Regions from separate parts of the Promicromonospora xylanilytica genome, predicted to be linked through region 1. Evidence: predicted binding sites of a transcription regulator. Region 1 holds the regulator's gene; the other holds the start of a gene.
The links. Region 1 encodes LexA, which represses DNA repair genes until DNA is damaged. Its sites were predicted from a motif close to TCGAACANNTGTTCGA; they were not measured.
Positions count from the first base shown of each region.

Region 1 (11,062 bases):
GACGCCGTGCTCACGGCCCTGGACGTGCTGGGCTACGAGCGGCCCACCAAGCTGCGGGGGAGCCGCGGCAAGCTGGTCGGGCTGGTGCTGCCCGAGCTGGTGAACCCGATCTTTCCCGCGTTCGCGGAGGTGATCGGCGGCGCACTGGCCCAGCAGGGCTACACGCCCGTGCTCTGCACACGGACGGCCGGCGGTGTCACCGAGGCGGAGTACATCGACCTGCTCCTGCAGCAGCAGGTGTCGGGTGTCATCTTCGCCGGCGGCTTCTACGCCGAGCGGGAGGCCGACCACTCCCACTACCGGCGGCTGGAGGACCTCGGGCTGCCCGTGGTGCTCATGAACGCCTCGATCGAGGACCTCGGCTTTCCGCGTGTCGCGACCGACGACCTCGTGGCGATCGAGCAGGCGATGGGCCACGTCGCGTCGCTGGGGCACCAGCGGATCGGCCTGCTGCTGGGTCCGGCCGACCATGTGCCGTCGGAGCGCAAGCTCGCGGCCGCGCGCCGGTTCGCGCAGCGGCACGGCCTGCCGCTCGACGCCGACGTGGTGGTGCACTCGCAGTATTCCCTGGAGAGCGGCCAGGCAGCCGCCAACCGGCTGATCGAGCGGGGCGCCACCGCGATCGTCTGCGCCAGCGACCCGCTGGCCCTCGGTGCGATCAGGGCGGTGCGACGGGTGGGGCTGACTTGCCCGGGGGACGTCTCGGTGGTCGGGTTCGACGACTCGGCGCTGATGAACTCCACCGACCCTGCCCTGACGACCGTGCGCCAGCCGATCGAGCCCATGGGGCGAGCCGCCGTCGACCTGCTCGCCGCGCTCATCGACGGCAACGACGTGCCGCGTGACGAGCTGCTCTTCGAGCCCGAGCTCGTGGTGCGCGCCTCCACCGCTGCCGCGAAGGTTGTCGCGAATCGATAAAGGTTCTGTCGTGTTCTTGCGCGACTGTTGTCATGTGACTTACGGTTCACCGCATGACGACGACGTCCGAACCTGCCGTGGAGCCGTACCCCGCCGCGCCCGAGTGGTGGCGCAGCGCCGTGATCTACCAGATCTACCCCCGCAGCTTCGCCGACGGGAACGGTGACGGCACCGGCGACCTCGCCGGCGTCCGCTCCCGCCTCGGCTACCTGCGCGACCTGGGCGTCGACGCCATCTGGTACACGCCCTGGTACGCCTCGCCGCTGGCCGACGGCGGCTACGACGTGCGGGACTACCGCCGGATCGACCCGGCGTTCGGCACCCTCGCCGACGCCGAGGCGCTGATCGCCGAGGCCGCCGAGCTGGGCATCCGGACCGTGGTCGACGTGGTCCCCAACCACGTCTCCGCCGAGCACGAGTGGTTCCGGGCGGCGCTCGCGGCCGGCCCCGGCTCCCCGGAGCGTGAGCGGTTCTGGTTCCACGACGGCCGCGGCCCCGGCGGGGCGGAGATACCGACCGGGTGGGTCTCCAGCTTCCAGGGGCAGACCTGGACCCGTACGACCAACCCGGACGGCACGCCCGGGCAGTGGTACCTGCACCTGTTCACCCCCGAGCAGCCGGACCTGAACTGGAACCACCCCGACGTGCGGCAGGAGCACGAGGACGTGCTGCGGTTCTGGTTCGACCGGGGTGCCGCCGGCATCCGGATCGACTCGGCGGCCCTCATCGTCAAGGACCCCGCCCTGCCGGAGGTCCCCGAGGCCGCGGGGCCGGGGGAGCACCCTCACCTGGACCGCGACGAGATCCACGACATCTACCGCGGCTGGCGCCGGGTCGCCGACTCGTACGCGGAGCCACGGGTGCTCGTCGGCGAGGTGTGGCTCGCCGACCACGAGCGCTTCGCCCGGTACCTGCGGCCCGACGAGATGCACACGGCCTTCAACTTCGACTTCATGGCGCGCCCGTGGGACGCCAAGGAGCTGCGCGAGTCCATCCGGACGACCCTCGAGGCACACGCCCCCGTGGGGGCTCCGGCCACCTGGGTGCTGTCCAACCATGACGTCACCCGGCCCGTGACCCGGTACGGCCGCCAGGACTCGTCCTTCGACTTCGCCGCCAAGCGGTTCGGCACGCCGTCCGACCTGGAGCTGGGCACCCGCCGGGCGCGGGCCGCCGCCCTGCTGGTCGCCGCACTGCCTGGTGCCCTCTACGTCTACCAGGGCGACGAGCTCGGGCTGCCCGAGGCGGAGGTCCCGAGGGACCTGATCCAGGACCCGATGCACTTCCGTTCCGAGGGCGTCGACCCCGGCCGGGACGGCTGCCGCGTCCCGCTCCCGTGGACCCGCACGGGGGAGAGCCTTGGATTCGGGCCGGCCGGCGGTGCCGCGCCCTGGCTGCCGCAGCCCGCCTCCTGGGGCGACTGCTCGGTCGAGGCGCAGGACGGCGACCCGGGGTCGATGCTCAGCCTCTACCGCCGGGCGCTGCACCTGCGGCGCGACCTCGGCGCACTGCACACCGAGGAGCTCGCGTGGCTCGACCTCGCCCTCGGCACCGCGGGGGACGACGTCCTCGCGTTCACCCGCGGCGCGGGCTTCGCCTGCGTCGTCAACCTCGGGACGGATCCAGTCCCGCTGTCCGCAGGGGCCACGGTGCTCCTGGCGAGCGGTCCCGTCGACGGCGCCGTCGGCCCGGACACCGCCGTCTGGCTCGATCTGCCGCACTGACATCCGGCTCGGCCGACCCCGCCCTGCCCGTCCTCAGCCTTTCCGAACCCGAAGCAGTGCTTTTCCCCAGTGGCCGTCCCAGCGGCACAGAACACAAGGAGTGACAATGAAGTCAGCACAGAAGCGACCGGCGTTCGCCCTGGTGGGCGTCCTGACCGTCGTGGGAACGCTCACCGCATGCGGCTCGTCGTCGGAAGCGTCCGACGAGCCGACCGGCCCGGTGACCATCCAGGTCTCCATCGACGCAGGGCTCGAGCAGCCGGCCATCGACGCTTTCGACGAGCGCATCGCGCAGTTCGAGAAGGACAACCCGGACATCCAGGTGGAGACCAAGGAGTTCACCTGGTCCGGCACGACGTTCGCCGCCGAGCTGGCGGGCGGCACCCTGCCCGACGTCTTCCCGATCCCGTTCACCGACGGCCGGGCCCTCATCGAGCAGCAGCAGATCGCCGACGTCAGCGAGCTCGTGGCCGAGCTGCCCTACGCGGACCAGTTCAACCCCACGATCGCCGCTGCGGGCCAGGACGCCGACGGCGCCATGTGGGCCGTGCCGATCGCCGCCTACAACCAGGGCCTGCACTACAACCGCCGGCTCTTCGAGGAGGCCGGGCTCGACCCCGACAACCCGCCCGCCACGTGGGACGAGGTGCGCGAGGCGGCCAAGGTCATCTCGGACGAGACCGGCCAGGCCGGCTACGCGCACATGACGCAGAGCAACACGGGTGGCTGGATCCTCACCACCGAGACCTACGCGCTCGGCGGCCGCATGGTCGAGGGCGAGGGCGAGGCGGCGACCGCCACCGTCGACAACGACGCGACGGTCGCGGCGCTGGAGATGCTGCGGGAGATGCGCTGGGAGGACGACTCCATGGGGTCCAGCTTCCTGTACGACTGGGGCACCATCAACCAGGACTTCGCCGCCGGCAAGATCGGCATGTACGTCTCGGGCGGCGCCAACTACCCCAACCTGTTCACCCAGAACCAGATGAATCCGGACGAGTACGGGGTGACGGTGCTCCCGCTGGAGGGCGACGACGCGGGCACGCTCGGCGGAGGCACGCTCGCCGCCGTGAGCTCGGCGGCTTCCGAGGCCGAGCAGGCGGCGGCCGTGAAGTGGATCGACTTCTACTACATCTCCAAGCTGACCGACCAGGAGGCCGCCGTCGCGGAGGCCGAGGTCGCCGCAGAGACCGACCAGCCCGTCGGCGCCCCGGCCCTGCCGATCTTCGACCGCGCGACCTACGAGGAGCAGCAGAGCTGGATCAAGGACCTCGTCAACGTCCCGCTGGAGAACTTCGCGCCCATGACCGACGAGATGTTCGACCAGCCCGTCGTCCCCGAGCCCGCCGTCGCCACCCAGGACGTGTACGCGGCGCTCGACCCCGTGGTCCAGGCGGTGCTCACCGACGAGGACGCCGACGTCGACGCACTGCTCGCCGACGCCCAGACCCAGGTCCAGGGCCTGCTCGACCGCGGCTGACGATGACCACCCTGTCCAGCCCGATCCGGACGACGACGGCGGCCACCCCGCCGTCGTCGTCCGTGCCCCGCAGGCGCGGCCGCCGCGCGCCCAGGGAATGGCTGCGCGACGGCGGCCTGAGCACCCTCGTCATCGCCCTGCCGATGATCCTGGTGTTCGGCGTGTTCTCCTGGTTCCCGATCGGGCGAGCCCTGGTCATGAGCGTCCAGGAGACCAACCTGGTCACGGCCCCCGTGTTCGTGGGGCTCGACAACTTCGCGTACGTGCTGCAGGACCCGCTCCTGGGCAAGGCCGTCGCGAACACGCTCTGGTTCGCCGTCCTCGCCCTCGTCTTCGGGTACCCGATTCCCCTGGCCGCCGCCGTGCTGATGAGCGAGGTGCGGCGGATGCGGGGCCTGTTCTCCGCCCTGGCGTACCTGCCCGTCGTCGTGCCGCCCGTCGTGGCGGTGCTCCTGTGGAAGTTCTTCTACGACGCGTCCGACACCGGCGTGTTCAACACCATCGCCGGCTGGGTGGGCCTCGGCCCGTACCCCTGGCTGCAGGACGCCTCCAGCGCCATGCCGTCCCTCGTGCTCGAGGCGACCTGGGCGGCGGCGGGCGGCACGGTCATCATCTACCTCGCCGCGCTCGTCGGGGTACGCACCGAGCTCTACGAGGCCGCCGAGGTGGACGGCGCAGGGGTGTGGCGCAAGATCTGGCACGTCACCCTGCCCCAGTTGCGCGGCGTCCTGTTCATCACCCTGATCCTGCAGATCATCGGCACCTCGCAGGTGTTCCTCGAACCCTTCCTCTTCACCGGCGGAGGACCCAACAACGCCACCCTCACGATCCTGATGCTGATCTACGACTACGCGTTCGGGAGCAGCCTCGGCGGCAACTACGGGGCCGCGACCGCCCTGAGCCTGATGCTCGCCGGCGTCCTCGCCGTCCTCTCCGCGGTGTACTTCCGCGTGACCCGACCCTGGAGCAGCTGACATGGCAGCCACCCTCGAACGCGGCATCGTCTCGTCCCACGACAGGCGGCGGCCCAGCGTACGGAACTCCCTCGGGGTGCTGCAGGGCGGACTGCTGGTCGCCCTGGTCGTCGTCGGGCTCGGGCCCGTCCTCTGGCTCGCGAAGGCGGCGGTCACCCCGACCCAGGAGACCCTGCGCGAGCCGCTGGGGCTGTTCCCCACCGGCGTCGACTGGGCCAACCTCGCCACCGCCTGGACCCGGGCCGAGATCGACCACTACTTCGTCAACACCCTGATCCTGGCCGTCGGAGCCTGGTTCTTCCAGATCCTGGTCGCCACCACCGGCGGCTACGTGCTCTCGGTCCTGCGCCCCCGGTACGGCAACGCCATCTTCGGGCTCGTCCTGGCGACGCTCTTCGTGCCGTCCGTCGTGCTCCTCGTGCCGCTGTACCTGACCATCCTCGACGTGCCCATCGTGCACGTGAGCCTGCTCAACACGTTCTGGGCCGTCTGGCTGCCCATGGGCGCCAGCGCGTTCAACGTGCTGCTGGTCAAACGGTTCTTCGACGGCCTGCCGCGGGAGATCTTCGAGGCCGCCCGGGTCGACGGCGCCGGACCGTTCCGGCTGCTGTGGAGCATCGTGCTGCCGATGTCCAGGCCGATCCTCGGCGTCGTCTCGGTGTTCGCCGTCATCGCCGCCTGGAAGGACTACCTCTGGCCGCTGCTCGTGCTCCCCGACCCGGCCAACCAGCCGCTGTCCGTCCGGCTGCCCGCCATCGCCCCCTACCTGGAGCTCGACGTGTTCCTCGCGGCGCTCGCGATCTCGACGGTGCTGCCGATCGCGCTCTTCCTCGCCTTCCAACGCCTGTTCCTGAGCGGCGCCGGACTGGGCGGGGCGGTCAAGGGATAGCACTCCGGGCGGCGTCCTGTCCCTGTGGACGACATGGGGTGCGTGTCGGTGGTCGCGCCTAGGATCGAGAGTGTGACCAGCCTTCCCGACGCACCTGCCGCACCCGCCTCCGACGAGCCGATTCCCGACGTCGAGGAGCTGCTCGACCTCGCGGTCGGTGAGCTCGGCGGTGGGCGCCGGGACGGCCAGCACCGGATGGCGGTGGCGGTCGGCGAGGCGATCGAGAAGGGCGAGCACCTGCTCGTCCAGGCGGGCACCGGTACCGGTAAGTCGCTCGGTTACCTGGTGCCCGCCGTCCGGCACGCCGTGGCCGCGCAGAGCAAGGTGATCATCTCGACCGCGACGCTCGCCCTGCAGCGCCAGGTCATCACGCGCGACCTCCCGCTGGTGGCGAAGGCGGTGGCGCCGCTGCTCCCGCGCGAGCCGCGCATCGCGCTGCTCAAGGGCTGGCACAACTACTTGTGCGTGCACAAGATCGGGGGCGGGTACCCCGCTGACGAGCCCACGCTGTTCGACCTGCCCGGCGGCGAGGACCACCCGCGCACGGAAGAGCCCGCGGCGTCCGGCGGGGCGCGCGGGCGGCGCAAGGACGACGGTGCGACGCTCGCCGACCACGTCCGCCGGCTGCACGAGTGGGCGGGGGAGACGGAGACGGGTGACCGTGACGACCTGGTGCCCGGCGTGCCCGACCGGGCCTGGCGCCAGGTCTCCGTGACCGCCATGGAGTGCCTGGGCGGCAAGTGCCCCATGCTCGCCGAGTGCTTCCCGGACAGGGCGCGCGCCATCTCGCGGGACGCGGACGTGGTGGTCACCAACCACGCGATGCTGGGCATCGCGGCGACGGGCAGCCCCGGGGTGCTCCCTGAGCACGACGTCGTGGTGGTCGACGAGGCGCACGAGCTCACGGACCGGGTGACGTCGTCGGCCACGGTGGACCTGTCCATGGCCTCGGTGGAGAACGCCGCACGGCTGGCCCGCCGGCACGCGGGCACCAACACCGACGCCCTCGACCAGGCGGCGCAGGCCCTCGGGACCCTGCTCGTCACGGCGCCGGCCGAGCGGTTCCCCACCGGCCTGCCGGACGAGCTGCGGACGGCCGTCGGCGCGGTGCGGGACGCGGCGCGCGAGGTGCTGAGCACGCTCAAGCCGGACACCGCCGGCGGAAAGGGCCAGGCCCAGGGCCAGCCCGAGCCGGGGCTCAAGATGGCGCAGGGGGCGATGCTCCAGCTGTTCGAGACGGCCGAGCGCATGGCGTTCCAGGACACGAGCGCCGACGTGCTGTGGTGCTCGCGCCCCGACAACGGCTGGGGCGGGTTCGGCGACAACGTGACCCGCCTGCACGCGGCACCGCTCCACGTCGCCGGCCTGATCCGCACGCACCTGCTGGGCGAGGCGACCGGCGTCTTCACGTCGGCGACTCTGGCGCTGGGCGGCACGTTCGAGCCGGTGGCGGGCACGCTGGGCCTCAAGGGCGAGGACGCCCCGCCGTGGCGGGGACTGGACGCGGGCAGCCCGTTCGACTACCCGCGCCAGGGCATCCTGTACACGGCGCGGCACCTGCCGGCGCCCGGCCGCGAGCCCACGACGGAGGCACAGCTCGACGAGATCGCCGAGCTCATCACGGCGGCGGGCGGCCGTACGCTCGGCCTCTTCTCGTCCCGGCGTGCGGCCAACGCGGCCGCCGAGGCGATGCGGGAGCGGCTGGACTTCCCGATCCTGGCGCAGGGCGACGACCAGCTGCCCACGCTCGTGCGCCAGTTCGCCGACGACCCGACCGCCTGCCTGTTCGGCACGCTGTCGCTGTGGCAGGGCGTCGACGTGCCGGGGCCGTCGTGCCAGCTCGTGCTCATCGACCGCATCCCGTTCCCCCGCCCCGACGACCCGGTCAAGGCGGCCCGAGCCCGGGCCGTCGAGCAGGCCGGGGGCAACGGGTTCATGGCGGTGTCCGCACAGCACGCCGCGCTGCTGCTCGCACAGGGGGCCGGGCGTCTCGTGCGGAGCATGGACGACCGCGGGGTGGTCGCGGTCCTGGACCCGCGGCTCGCGACCGCGCGGTACGCGTCGTTCCTGACCCGGTCGATGCCCGGGTTCTGGCCCACCACGGATCCAGCACTCGTTCGCGCCGCGCTCGCCCGGCTCGACACATAGCCTGGAACACATGGCAGCCCACCCGGACGTCCAGGACACGGAGCCGTCAGGTTCCCGTACCACCAAGCTGGCCGTCGTGGGCGCGGGGGCGGTCGGTTCGACCCTCGCCTTCGCGGCACTCACCCGAGGTTCGGCCCGCACGATCGCCCTGCACGACGTGAACCGGGCCAAGGTCGAGGCGGAGGTGCTCGACCTGCGGCACGGCCTGATGTTCACGTCGCAGGCGCAGGTCGAGGGCTCCGACGACGTGGCGGTCTGCGCGGGGGCGGACGTCGTCGTCGTGACCGCCGGGGCGAAGCAGAAGCCCGGGCAGACCCGAACCGACCTCGCCGAGGCGACCATCGGGCTGATGCACCAGATCCTGCCGGGGTTGGTGGAGGTGGCGCCCGACGCCACGTATCTGATGGTGACCAATCCCGTGGACGTGGTGACCTACGCGGCCCTCCAGATCTCCGGCCTGCCGCGGGAGCGACTGTTCGGCAGCGGTACCGTCCTGGACTCCTCGCGGCTGCGCGTCGTCCTCGCCGAGCGCTGCGGTGTGGCCGTCGGGAACGTGCACGCGTACATCGCCGGGGAGCACGGCGACTCCGAGATCGCGCTGTGGAGCTCCGCCACGATCGGCGGCGTCCCGTTGCTGGACTGGGTGCCGCTCGGCGACAGGCCGCCGATCGACGCCGCCGTGCGCGCGGAGGTGCACCGCGAGGTGGTCGACTCGGCCTACCGGATCATCGCGGGCAAGGGGGCGACCAACTACGCCGTCGGCCTGGCCGCGACCCGCATCATCGAGGCGGTCCTCAAGGACGAACGCCGGATCATGCCGGTGTCGTCGTTGCTGGACGACTATCACGGCATCGGTGACGTCTGTCTGTCCGTGCCGTCCCGCGTCGACCGGCGCGGGGTCACCGACAACGTGCGGGTCCCGCTGTCCGACGACGAGCTGACGGGCCTGCGCGCCTCGGCGGACAGCGTGCGAGCGGTCCAGAAGCGCTTCGGCTTCTAGGGGCGTGCCCGGGCGGCGAGAACGGGGTGGTGTTCCTGCTGTGGACCCAGCAGGAACACCACCCCGTTCTCCATCGGCTGTGCAGCCCTAGAGGCTGCGCAGGACCGCGACCACGCGGCCCAGAACCTGAGCCTCGTCGCCCGGGATGGGTTCGTAGGCGGGGTTCTGGGGCAGCAGGAACACGTGCCCGTCCGTCTGCTTGAACGTCTTGACCGTCGCCTCGCCATCGATCATGGCCGCGACGATCTCACCCTGCTCGGCGACGTTCTGGCGCCGCACGACGACCCAGTCCCCGTCGCAGATCGCCGCGTCGACCATCGAGTCGCCGGCGACCTTGAGGAGGAACAGCTCGCCGTCGCCGACCAGCTGACGGGGGAGCGGAAAGACGTCCTCCACGACCTGCTCGGCCAGGATGGGGCCACCGGCCGCGATCCGGCCGACCAGCGGCACGTACGACGGCGGCGGGGTGCTCGCGTCGTCAGGTACCGAGCCGCCCCAGTGGACCTGGCCGCTACGCCGCGGCTCGGGCCAGTGGATCTCGCCGCGGCTCGGCTTGTCGACCTGGTCCGCCAGGGGCTCGACGAGCTCCATCGCACGCGGTCGGTTCGGGTCGCGACGCAGAAAGCCCTTCTTCTCGAGCATCTGGAGCTGGTGCTTGACGCTCGACGGGCTGGCCAGCCCGACCGCCTCGCCGATCTCGCGCATCGACGGCGGGTAGCCCCGCGTCTCGAACGACTGCCGGATCGTGTCCAGCACGAGGCGCTGCCGCTCGGTGAGGCGGTCCGTCGGTGAGATCGCGTGCACGTCGGCGACCGCCTTGTCGCCCGGCGCGTCCAGCGTGGCGACGCCCGAGAGTGCCGTGTCGACGGCTCTCGTGTCGCTGGTCCCGTCCCGTCCCGTCATGCCCGTGCCCCTCCCGTTCCGACAAATGTTCTCCTCTGCGCGACCCACTCTAGATCACAAACCCGCTCGGCTCAAACGAATGTTCGAGCGTGTCTCGACATCGACGGTGTCCCGTGCTACACAATGGTACGGGCGTTCGACGAACGTTTGTATGAACGGCAAGAACTCAGTCACTCTTCGAGGAGGGGCCATGGGGGACGTGATCCCGTTGCGGCAGTACACCCCGACGTATGGGCAGGCGTACGCGCCGACGTACGGCCGGGCGCTCGCGCCGGCGGCCGGACCGGTAGTGCACCGGGCGTATCCGCCGGCCCGGGCGCGAACGATCGCGGACCGGCTCGGCGTGGCAGGCCTGCGGCTCACCCGGCGAGGCCGGGTGGCGCTCGTGCTGCTGGCCATGCTCCTGCTCGCGCCGATGATCACCTGGGGTGCCACGGCGGTGGCGAGCGCCCCTGGCGAACCGACGGAGGTCCGGGTGCACGCGGTGCAGCCGGGGGAGACCCTCTGGGGCTTCGCCCGAGAGATCGCGGAGCCTGGTGAGGACGTGCGGCACGCCGTCGGGCGGCTCCAGGAGCTGAACCAGATGTCGTCGGGCGCTCTACGGGTCGGAGAGCTGTTGCTCCTTCCCAAGGAGTGACCGGAGGCCTCGATTCGTCGTCAAATGCTGCGGCGATGTTGCATGAGGGTGGTTTGCCCGCTTACCGTCGGGACGCGACCGGAGGCCTCCGGTCCGTGGTCGACCCACGCAGGAGTGAGCATGCACTGCCCGTTCTGTCGCCACGCCGACTCGCGCGTAGTGGACTCACGGACCGCCGACGACGGCCTGTCGATCCGGCGCCGACGGCAGTGCCCGAACTGCAACCGCCGGTTCACCACCGTCGAGACCGCCAGCCTGTCCGTGGTCAAGCGCTCCGGCGCCACCGAGCCGTTCAGCCGCGACAAGGTCGCCGCGGGCGTGCGCAAGGCGTGCCAGGGGCGGCCGGTGAGCGATGACGACCTCGCCATCCTGGCCCAGCGCGTCGAGGA
Region 1 is NZ_BAAGRP010000074.1:131,437-142,498, forward strand. Features, by position in the region: gene ACYVK7_RS23500 (LacI family DNA-binding transcriptional regulator) at 1-918, shown strand, start outside; gene ACYVK7_RS23505 (glycoside hydrolase family 13 protein) at 972-2,642, shown strand; gene ACYVK7_RS23510 (ABC transporter substrate-binding protein) at 2,749-4,122, shown strand; gene ACYVK7_RS23515 (carbohydrate ABC transporter permease) at 4,125-5,096, shown strand; gene ACYVK7_RS23520 (carbohydrate ABC transporter permease) at 5,098-5,985, shown strand; gene ACYVK7_RS23525 (ATP-dependent DNA helicase) at 6,019-8,133, shown strand; gene ACYVK7_RS23530 (L-lactate dehydrogenase) at 8,144-9,133, shown strand; gene lexA (transcriptional repressor LexA) at 9,221-10,036, opposite strand; gene ACYVK7_RS23540 (LysM peptidoglycan-binding domain-containing protein) at 10,227-10,673, shown strand; gene nrdR (transcriptional regulator NrdR) at 10,794-11,062, shown strand, end outside.

Region 2 (11,062 bases), on a different contig from region 1:
GGGGCATCGCAGCCCCACAGGAAGGTGCAGGTCTGGTCTCTCGTCTCGGCGGCAGCGCGGAGCACTTTTCCGGGTGCGTAGGTGGTGGTGGAGTAGTCCGTGAGGACTCCGGTGCTCGGGTCTGTGAGGAGGCGCTGCCAGGTCGCGTCGGTCGCGATGGTCCGTGCGGTGTCGGCGGGGATGGGTCCGTAGCCGGTCAGGTGGGCGGGGGCGTCGTCGAGGCCGAGGAGTGTGGTGGCCGGGACGGTGACGCGGACGACCGCGCGGGTCGGTGTGATCCGGACGGGTCGCACGATCTCCTGGACGGGTGCGCGGCCGCCACAGGTGCATGCGGGACGGGCGGTGCCGTTCTCGTCGTTGTCGCTGGTGCCGCTGGTGCCGCTGGTGCCGCTGGTGCCGTCGGTGCCGTCGGTGAACCGGTCGGCGGGCAGGAGGCGGCCGGTGACGATCCCGGTCAGGGAGTCGGCCCGGAGCTGGCTCAGGCTGCGGTCCTCGCCGCTGGTGTGTCGTAGCTGGTATGCCATGTCGTCCACGACGCCCCAGACGGCGGTGGCGTCCACGGCGGGCAGGTAGGCGGTCAGCCAGGCCATGTCGTTCTCGGCACGGTCGATCTGCACGGTGCGTCGGGCCGCTTCGGCACGTGCGGTCTCACCGGCGCCGTGGCGGGTCTTGGCGAACGCGAGCATCCGGGTCTGTAGCCATTTCCAGGTGCGGCGGGGCGCGTGGGGCAGGTATCGGGCGATGGCTTCGGCGCGTTCGGTCACGGTGAGCTGGGCTGCGGAACGCAGCAGGGTGTGGGCCTTGCGTACGTCGATGCGTCCCGTGACCAGGGCGGCGATCACGGTGGGGTGCTGGGCTCCGGACTCGGCCCGGACGACGACCTCCGTGGCCTCCTTCTCGGTCACGACGAGCTCGCCGGTGACCTGCCCGATCAGCGAGCTGTGCGCCAGGGCGTGGGTCTCGCGGGCGGCCCGTTCGGCGACCACTCTGGCCTGGAGGCCGGCGGCCCAGGACTGCAGGCGCCCGCACGCGGTGACCAGGTCACCGAGCGCGTCGTCCGACAGCTCGGCCAGGGCCGTCGACTCCGCACCCGAGCCGGCGTCCAGGTTGCCGTCCAGGTCGACCGCCTCCGCGACCACGCGCGCCGTCCCTGCTCCCGGCGCGCCCCGCAACGTCTCCCGCAGAACCCGCTCCGGCCACAGCACGACCGGCACGTCGCCTGGCGGCCACACCGGCTCCGCCTCCGGCGGGAGATTCGGCGTGGGGTCCGTTCCCACGTGGTCATCGGCCGCCCATGCGCTCCATGCCTCGTCGAACCAGGCCTCCTCGCGCGCGGCCTCCTCGGGCGACATGCCGCCGAACGGCTCGCCCGGAGGCAGACCGCCGCCGTCGGAAAGCCTGTTGCGCATGCGGCACACTCCTTTACCGGGTCACATCATGGATAAGCCTCGTCCCATGCATCAATCCTGCGGACGCATGTTCGACCCTAGCCGTCACCACTGACATCCACCTCCGCTGCTGCCCGCCGCGTAGGAACGGGCGTCCCGCCAGCGGAGGGCGTACCGGGGATCGCCCGCGGTCACGAGGCCGCATGGTCAGCCGACGTCCTCGCCCGCCAAGGCCTTGGCCGCGAGGCTTTCCTCCTCACCGGCCTCCCACACCTCGTGCGCGGCGTGCACCGCCAGGACGATGATCACGCAGCCCAGAACGAGGTCGGGCCACCCGGAGCCGGTCCACGCCGTCGTCAGGGCCATGGCGATGATCGCGAAGTTCACCAGCACGTCGTTCCGGGCCGACAGGAACGCCGCGCGGCCGAGCGACCCGCCGTGGTGGTGCACCCGGGCCAGGAGCCAGGCACTGGTCCCGTTGACGGCGACGGCCCCGAGCGAGGCCAGCACCACGGGGACGACGTCGGGCGGCGGCGGACCGCCGAACCGTTGTGCCACCTCCCAGGCCGCCACGGCGGCCGGCACCAGGATGACCAGGGCCATGGCCTTGCCCAGCACGGCCCGCCGGGCCAGTGGCCAGCCGAGGGCGACCAGGATCAGCACGTTGACGGCGGTGTCCTCGAGAAAATCGACGCTGTCCGCCAGCAGGGACACCGACCCGGCGGCGAGCGCCACGGAGAGCTCGACGAAGAAGTAGGCCAGGTTGAGCGCGGCGACGACCGCCACGGTGCGGCGCAGCCGTGCCGCGTGGGGATCATGGGCGCTGGTCACGCTCGCCATTGTCCGCGTAGTACCCAGGGCTGACCCGAAGGTCCGGATCCTGGTCCGACGACCCGGGCCACCGGCCACGGCAGGGTCGGGGGCATGAGGATCTTCCCGCAGGCTGCCGCCAGCACCGCCAGCACCGCCAGCACCGCCAGCACCGCCACCCCGCCGCTCGACGTCTTTCCCGGCCGGTGGGTCGGCGGCGTGGCCATGGTGGCCGGACCGCTGCTCCTGCTCGTCGGAGCCCTGCTGCGGGTGCCGTTCGACTTCTTCTTTCCCGCGCAGATCGCGGCCTTCGACCGTCACCCCGGTCTCGTGTCCACGGCGTACGCCCTGTTCGCGGTCGGGAACCTGCTGCTCTGGCCCGCAGTGCTGCTCCTGGCCGGGCGGACAGCAGAACGCAGCCCGGGCTGGGGTCTGTGGGGCGGGGTGCTGGTGGTCTCCGGCACGGTTGCCCGGGCGTTCCACGCCGGGATGGACCACATGGCGTTCCGGTTCGCCGACGCCACGGGCGCGTCGGTCACCACGGAGGCGGTCTCGGCGACGTACGGGTCGTTCCAGATCTTCTCGGTGCTGAACGCGGCGATCCTCACCGGGTGGCTCGTGCTCGCCGTCGGTGCCTGGCGCGCGAAGGTGCTGGGCCCCGCGCGGGCCGTGGCGCTCGCGGTGACGTGCGCGCTGCCGCTCGGCCTGCTCAAGGGGACGACCCTGCTGTCCCTGGTCGCGCTGGTCGGGCTGGCTGTCGCGCTCGTCCCGCTCGGGGTGCGCGAGCTGGCACGGTCCCCGCGCCCGCGTCCGGCGGTCGCGCTGCGTCGGGCGGGGGTCGTCGTGCTCGTGCTCGCCGTGATGTTCGCGTTCGGACAGGCCGGCTGAGGGCCGTGCCCAGCGAGCACCCGGTGAGCGGGCGCGGCGGCACCGCCAGCGGATACGGTCACGCCATGGACGACGTGGCGGGCAGGCGGCTCTGGGTCGTCGACCTCGTGGCCGCGCTCGCCCTGACCGCCGCCTATGTCAGCCTGGCCGGGCTGCCCGCCGTCGACGGTCAGCCCACCTATGCCGGCCCTGCCTGGCTCGGCTGGGTCGTCGCGGCCGGCGTCGGGCTGCCGGTCGCGTTGCGCCGACGGTTCCCCGTGCCCGTCCTCGCCGTCGTCGTGCTGGCCCTGACCGCCGCCACCTTCCTCGACCTCACGCGCGAGCCGTACGCCGCCGCCGGGCTGGCCGCCTACCTGGTGGGCCTGGCAGAGCCTGTCCGCCGCTCGGTCGTGGCGCTCGGCGTCACGCTGCCGGTCGTGGCCGGTGGTGTGTACGCGGGCGAGGCGGTGCACACCCCGTCGGGCAGCCCGCAGGACGCGGCGGGCGTGGCCGCCCTGGCGCTGCTGACCGTGGGCGGTTCGTGGGCAGCGGGCCGGGTGGTCAGGGGGCGGCGCGCGGAGGCGCTGCGCGAGGTGCGCCGCCAGGCCGACCGAGCGCTGGACGAGCAGCGCCTGCAGATCGCCCGCGACCTGCACGACATCGTGTCGCACAACCTCAGCCTGATCGCGGTCCGCGCCGGGGTGGCGGCCCACGTCGCCGACGCCGACCCGCACGAGGCCGTCGGCGCGCTGCGGGACATCGAGCAGACGAGCAGGACGGCACTGACCCAGATGCGTCGCACCCTCGGCGTCCTGCGGACGGGCGCCGCGCCGCTCGGGCCGGCGCCGGGCATCGGCGACCTCGGCCGGCTGGCGGACGGCGCGCGGCGGGCCGGGGTCTCCGTGGACCTGGAGGTGCGCGACGCGGCCTCGCTGGCTGCGGCGGACCAGCTCACGGTCTACCGGGTGGTGCAGGAGGGCCTGACCAACGTGGTCCGGCACGCGGGCCCGACGACGTGCCGGGTCTCGGTGGTCGTGGACGGCGGGGAGGCGCGGGTCGACGTCGTCGACGAGGGGAGTGCCGCCGGGGCCGCGAGGTCCGGGAGCGGTCCCCGACCCGGGGGCGGGCACGGGCTGACCGGTGTCCGGGAGCGAGCGCTCCTGTACGGGGGAAGCGTCGAGGCGGGGCCGCGCCCGGGCGGCGGCTTCGCGCTCCGGGCGCGGCTGCCGCTGGGGCAGGGGGCGCGCGCGTGACGCCGAATCCTGTCCGTGTCCTCGTCGCCGACGACCAGGCGATGCTCCGCGGCAGCCTCCGGGTGCTGATCGACCACACGCCGGGGATGATCGGCGTCGCCGAGGCCGCTGACGGCGCCGAGGCGGTCGAGCTGGCGCGTCGCGAGCTGCCCGACGTCGTGCTCATGGACGTCCGCATGCCCGGTGTCGACGGGATCCAGGCCACGCGCGAGATCTGCTCCGGCGCGGCGACGGCCGGCGTCCGCGTGCTCATCCTGACCACCTTCGACCTCGACGAGTACGTCTACGCGGCGCTGCGCGCGGGGGCGGCCGGGTTCCTGCTCAAGGACGCCCCGCCGGCGGACGTGCTGCACGCGATCCGGGTGGTCGCGGCGGGCGAGGCGCTCCTGGCGCCGTCGGTCACCCGCCGGCTCATCGCCGAGTTCGCGAGCCGTCCCGAGCCGGGCAGGCCCCCGGCCCGGACGCTCGACGGCGTCACGGACCGTGAGCTGGAGGTGCTCGGCCTGATCGCGCGCGGCCTGTCCAACGCCGAGCTCGCCGACCACCTCCAGCTCAGTCCCGCCACGATCAAGACGCACGTCGGCCGGCTGCTGGCCAAGCTCCGCGCGCGGGACCGCGCGCAGCTCGTGATCGTCGCCTACAGCACAGGGCTGGTCGGCCGGCGCGACGGCTGACGTCCGCCTCAGTCCGCCTCAGTCCGCCTCAGTCCGCCTCAGTCCGCCGAGCGGACCATCGCACGCACGCCCACCACGAGCCCGAGCACGGCCGTCGCCAGCGCCGCCACCCAGCCCCAGGCCACCGCCGAGGACACGAGGTCGCCGGCGAACGCGGCCCGGCCCGAGTCGACGACGTACCGCAGCGGGTTCACCGTCGACACCGCGCGCATCCACGCCGGGCCGTTCTCCAGCGGCAGGAGCATGCCCGACAGCAGCATCACCGGGAACAGGACGGTCTGCTGCACCACCCAGAACATCCACTCCTGCTTGCGCACGGCGAGCGCCAGCGCGTAGGACAGGGAGCCGACGCCGATCCCGAGCACGGCGAGCTGCAGCAGGGTGAGCGCGGCGCCGAGCGGGTCGGGGCGCAGGCCGAACGGCAGCATGACGAGCAGCACGACGGCGGACTGGGCGACGATCGGCACCATCTCCTTGAGCGCGCGGCCCACGAGCTGCGCGGGGCGGGAGAGCGGGGTGACGAGCATGCGCTCGTGCACGCCCGACGAGAGGTCGAGCTGCAGGTTGGAGCCCGTGACCGACGTGCCGAAGAGCGTGGTCATCGCCAGCACCGCCGGAACGAACCACAACCAGACGTCGCCGCCGAGCGCGCCGCCGGCCGACCCGGCGAGCAGCGGCCCGAACAACCCGAGGAACACCAGCGGCTGCACCAGACCGAAGAGCAGCGAGAACGGGTCGCGGGCCACAGGGCGCAGCTCGCGGACCAGGACGATGCGGGTGTCGCGCAGGAAGCCGCGGCGGGGGAGGCGCTGGGCGGTGGTCAGGGTCGCGGCGCTCATGCCAGGACCTCCTTCGTGGTGGGGTGCTCGGTGGTCAGGTCGTCGGTCAGCGCCTCGTCGACGACCGCGTTCTCCCGCAGGCTGCGACCGGTGAGGCCGAGGAACACGTCGTCGAGGGTGGGGCGTGCGACGTCGACGCGACTGACCGACAGCCCGGCGGCGTCCGCGGCGCGGAGCAGGCCCGGCGTGGCACCCGGCCCGTCGGCCGTGCGGATCTCGACGGTGCTCGCCGTACCGTCCGTCGTGACCCGTACCGTCCGCGTGCCCGGCGCGCGCTCGGCGACCACGGCAGCCTTCGCCGCGTCCTGGGGGCTCACGCGGAGCGTCACGAGGTCGCCGGCCAGCTCCGCCTTGAGGGCGTCGGCGGTGTCGTCCGCGATGACCTGGCCGTGGTCGACGACCAGCACCCGCTCGGCGAACGTGTCCGCCTCGTCGAGGTAGTGGGTGGTCAGCACGATGGTCATGGGCTCGGCCGCGGCGGACCGCATGCGCAGGATGTGCTCCCACAGGTTGGCCCGGCTGTGCGGGTCCAGCCCGGTCGACGGCTCGTCGAGGAACAGCAGCGAGGGCTCGTGGACCAGGCCGACGGCGACGTCGAGGCGGCGCTTCTGGCCGCCGGACAAGCTCTCGACCTTGCGGTCCGCCTGTTCGGTCAGGTCGAGGGCCTCGAGCAGCTCGGCGCCGCGGTGTCGTGCCGTGCGCCGGTCCAGGCCGTAGATCTCGCCCTGCGCGACGAGCTCGTCGCGCACGAGCTGGGACGCGCCGCCGGCGCCGCCCTGGCCCACGTAGCCGATGGCGGCACGTACCCGGTCGGGGTGGGTGGTGACGTCGTACCCGGCGACCTGGGCGGTGCCGGACGTCGGTGGGATGAGCGTGGTGAGCATGCGCAGCGTGGTGGTCTTGCCCGCGCCGTTGGGGCCGAGCACGGCGACCAGCTCGCCGGGCTCGACGTCGAGCGAGATGCCGCGCACGGCGTGCACGGTGCGGCTACGGCTCACCACGAAGTCCTTGGTGAGCGCGTGGGTGCGGATCACCGTGTCTCCTTCTTGCGGTCGGGGGTCCGGCTGTGCGGCCGGTGGCTACGGGGACCACTCTTTCGGCAGTAGCGGTCAGGTCCTGTCCTCTACCGCGTGCGATGCTGGACGGGTGCTCGAGACCTCCGGACGCCTCCTCACCCTCCTGTCGCTGCTCCAGGCCCGGCGGGACTGGCCGGGCGCGCTCCTCGCCGACCGGCTGGGCGTGAGCCCCCGGACGGTGCGGCGCGACGTGGACCGCCTGCGGGAGCTCGGCTACCCCGTGGGCGCCACCAAGGGGCCGGACGGCGGCTACCGCCTCGGCGCGGGTGCCGAGCTACCGCCGCTGCTCTTCGACGACGAGCAGGCCGTCGCGGTGGCGGTCGCGCTGCGCACCGGCACCATCCCGGGCGCCGAGGAGGGGGCGCTGCGGGCGCTGGCCACCATCCGGCAGGTGATGCCGGCCCGGCTCCGGACCAGGCTGGACGCGCTCGAGGTGACCACCGTGCGGCGTCGGACCGGGGCTGCCGAGCCCGTGGTGGACCCCGACCTGCTCCTCGCGCTGGGTTCGGCGTGCCAGGCGCGCGAGGTGGTGCGCTTCGATTACGACGGCGGCACGATGGCCACGGTCGGCGAGGGCGACGGCGCGTTCCGGCCGCCCCGGCGGGCCGAGCCGCACCACCTCGTGACCTCGGAGGGGCGCTGGTACCTCGTCGCCTTCGACCTGGACCGCGACGACTGGCGGCTCTTCCGGGTGGACCGGTTGACGCTCCGCACCGGGACCGGCCCCCGGTTCGTCCGCCGCGAGGTGCCGGGTGGCTCGGTCGCCGGTTTCGTCGGCTCCCGGATCAGCGGGTCCCCGTCCCCGGTGCGGGGCGAGGCGGTGCTGCACGCGCGTGCCGCCGACATCGCGCCCTGGGTGGGCGGCCAGGGCCTGTGCGAGCCGCTGCCCGACGTCGACGGCTCGCCCCGCTGCCGGGTGGTGCTGGGCTCGTGGTCGTGGGGCGGGCTGGCCGGCCGGTTCGGCGCGTTCGACGTGCCGTTCGAGGTGGTGGGCCCGCCCGAGCTCGTCGCGGCGACCGGTGAGCTGGCCGTCCGGTACGCGGCGGCGGCTCCGCGCGGGGCCGGTACCCAGTAGGTTGTGCGCGTTCCTCCCGCCGACCTGCACAGAAGAGAGAACGTGCGCATGACGAAGCTGTCCGACTTCAGCGAGGACGAGCTCGACCAGATCCTCGACGCCCCGGGTGCGGTGCTCAAGGGCGCGACCCTTGCCGACGGGGAGCCGGGTGCCGTCCGGTTCCTGCGCGAGTCCGTGTCGGGGGCCAAGGTGTTCCACGAGGCCCAGGAACACGAGAACGCCCTCGTCCGGTCGGTGGCGACCGCGCTGCGCGACCGGGGCAAGGCACGCGAGGCGGCGGCGGTCGCGGCCGCGGAGAACCCCGCCGCCCAGGTGGGGGTCGCGGCGGCGGCAGCGGCCACGACGGAGGCGGCGAAGGTGGGTGTGCAGCCCGACCCGGAGGGCGCGACGGCCCTGGCGGTCGAGCTGACCGGCGCCGCGGTCGCGCTGCTCCGCGGGCGGGCCGACTCCGCCGACGTCGACGCCTACGGCGCGTGGCTGCTCCGGATCGCCGAGCAGGTCGCCGGAGCGACCAGGTCGAGGACGCGCGGCCTCTTCAGCAAGCGGGTCAAGTTCTCCGAGGGGGAGCGTGCCTACCTCGACCGGCTCGCGGCCGCGATCAAGGGCTGAGCAGCCACGACGAGGAGTCAGACCAGCCGCTGGCGCGCGTACTCGAGCTCCGGCCGCCCGCGCGTCCCGTACCGGGGCGCGCGGGTGGCGACCCCGGCGTCCGCGAGGAACTCCAGGTAGCGCCGCGCCGTGATGCGCGCGAGCCGCAGCTCGTCGGCCACCTCGCTCGCCGACAGTGCCCCGGGCCGCCGTGCGAGCAGGTCCGACACGGAGTCCAGCGTGTCCTGCGACAGCCCCTTCGGGAGCCCGGCGGCGTTGGACGTGCGCAGCGCCGCGAACGCCGTGTCCACCTCGCGCTGGCTCAGCGTCGAGACCGGGGAGCGCATCTGCTCGAAGTACTTGCGGTAGGCGCCGAGCTTCTCGGCGAACGACCCGAACACGAACGGCTTGATCAGGTACTGCACCACGCCGACGGCCACCGCCTCACGCACGGTCTCGAGCTCGCGGGCCGCCGTCACCGCGATCACGTCGACCACCAGGCCCGCGGCGCGCAGCTGGCGGCACAGCACCAGGCCGTGCCGGTCGGGCAGGTTCATGTCCAGCAGGAGCAGGTGCACGTCGGCGCCCTCGGCCCGGGCGTCGCGCAGCGCGCGGACCGTGTCGCCCGCGGTGTGCACCACCCCGGCCAGCTCGAACCCGTCCACCCGGCGCACGAACTCGCCGTGCGCGGCGGCCGTGCGGTGGTCGTCCTCGACGACCAGGACACGGATCATGGTCGGCTCACCGCCCCGCCGACCCGGTCGGGCGGTGCGACGGCGGGCGGGCGGGGGAGCGTGACCGTGAAGACGGCGCCCGCGCCCGGCCCGGTGCCCCGCGACACCTCGACGTCGCCCCCGAGGCTCTCCACCACCTGGCGCACCAGCGCCAGCCCGTAGCCGCGCCCGCCGGCCACCGCGTCCTTGGTGCTCCAGCCCTTGTCGAAGATGCGGTCCGCGTCGGCCTCCGCGACGCCGCTCCCGCTGTCGGAGACCTGGAACACCAGGGACCCGTCGTCGCCGTTGGCGAGGTAGACCTCCACCCACGCCTCCTCCGGTGCGCCCGCCAGCGCCCGGCCGGCCGCCGCGTCGATCGCGTTGTCGATCAGGTTACCGAGCACCGTCACCACGTCGACCGGCTCCAGCCAGTGCGTGCCCGGCGCCAGATGCGTCTCGAAGTGCATCTCCACCGCCCGCTCGCGCGCCTGCGCCGCCTTGCCGAGCACGAGCGCCGCGATGACCGGCTCCTCGATCGCCTGCACCACCCGGTCCGTGAGCCGCTGGCCCAGGTCCCGCTCGCTCGCGACGAACCGCAGCGCCTCGTCGCTGCGGCCCAGCTCGATGAGGGTCGCGATGGTGTGCAGCCGGTTGCTGAAGTCGTGCGTCTGGGCCCGCAGCGCCTCCGAGATGGTGCGCACCGACGACAGCTCCCCGGTGACCCGCTGCAGCTCGGTGCGGTCCCGCAGCGAGACCACCTCACCGACGTTCCGGCCCGATGCCGCCGCGGTGTCGCGGCCCACCAGCAGCACCCGGTCGCCCACCCGGACCGGACCGTCGGGTGCCGCGCCGCCCAGCAGGTCGCGCACCGCCGGGGACAGGCGCGGGTCCGCGACGGCGAACGGTACGGCGAGCTCAGGGACGTCCAACAGCCGCAGCGCCTCGTCGTTGGCGAGCACCACCGTGCCGTCCTCGACGAGCAGCATGCCCTCCTCGACCGAGTGCAGCACCGCCTCGTGCGCCGTGAACAGGTGCGCCAGCTCGTCCGGTCCCTTGCTCTCCGTGATGCGGTCCAGACGGCGCGCCAGCAGCGTCGCCGCCACCGCACCCGTCACGAACGCCAGGAGCGTGCCGATCCCGACGATCACCAGCCGGGGCACGATGCTGTCCCGCAGCCGGTCCAGCGTCACCCCGGCCGAGACGAGGCCGACCACCTCGCCGTCGTCGGCCACGACGGGGACCACCGCACGCACCGACGGGCCGAGCGTGCCGTCGTAGACCTCGGTGAACGTCTCGCCCCGCAGCGCGGGGGCCGTCGTACCGACGAACGAGCCGCCGATCTGCCACGTGTTGCGGTGCGTGTAGCGCGTCCGGTCCGTGTCCATGATCGTCAGGTAGTCGATGCCGGTCACCGCCATGACCCGCTCGGCGTGCGGCTGGAGCCGGCCCGACGCCTCGGCGACCGAGCCCGTACGGTCGTTCCTCGCAGCGGCGTGCGCGCGCGTCACGGTGTCGATCACCAGGGGCTCCGCCGCGATCGTCGCGGCCAGGTCGGTGCTCTCCTCCTCCGCGTGCGTCTCCGCGGACGACCGGGCATCGAGCGCCAGCAGCCCGAACACGATCACCGCACCGGCGAACAGCAGCGCCGTGTGCACCGCGAGGAACCACCTCGCGATGCTCGCACCTCGTCGCTGTGCCACGGACCCATTGTGGCCCGCGCCCGCGATACCGCCGACCGGCCGAGAACCCCGGCTGAGAACACCGGCTGAGAACCCCGGC
Region 2 is NZ_BAAGRP010000011.1:111,583-122,644, forward strand. Features, by position in the region: gene ACYVK7_RS12790 (HNH endonuclease signature motif containing protein) at 1-1,409, opposite strand, end outside; gene ACYVK7_RS12795 (cation transporter) at 1,596-2,219, opposite strand; gene ACYVK7_RS12800 (hypothetical protein) at 2,313-3,086, shown strand; gene ACYVK7_RS12805 (sensor histidine kinase) at 3,152-4,318, shown strand; gene ACYVK7_RS12810 (response regulator) at 4,315-4,992, shown strand; gene ACYVK7_RS12815 (ABC transporter permease) at 5,031-5,831, opposite strand; gene ACYVK7_RS12820 (ATP-binding cassette domain-containing protein) at 5,828-6,865, opposite strand; gene ACYVK7_RS12825 (helix-turn-helix transcriptional regulator) at 6,978-7,982, shown strand; gene ACYVK7_RS12830 (hypothetical protein) at 8,031-8,591, shown strand; gene ACYVK7_RS12835 (response regulator) at 8,609-9,304, opposite strand; gene ACYVK7_RS12840 (sensor histidine kinase) at 9,301-10,983, opposite strand.
Region 2: ACYVK7_RS12790 (HNH endonuclease signature motif containing protein) is a predicted target of LexA. The motif match lies at 1,469-1,484, and genes of this name have one in related genera.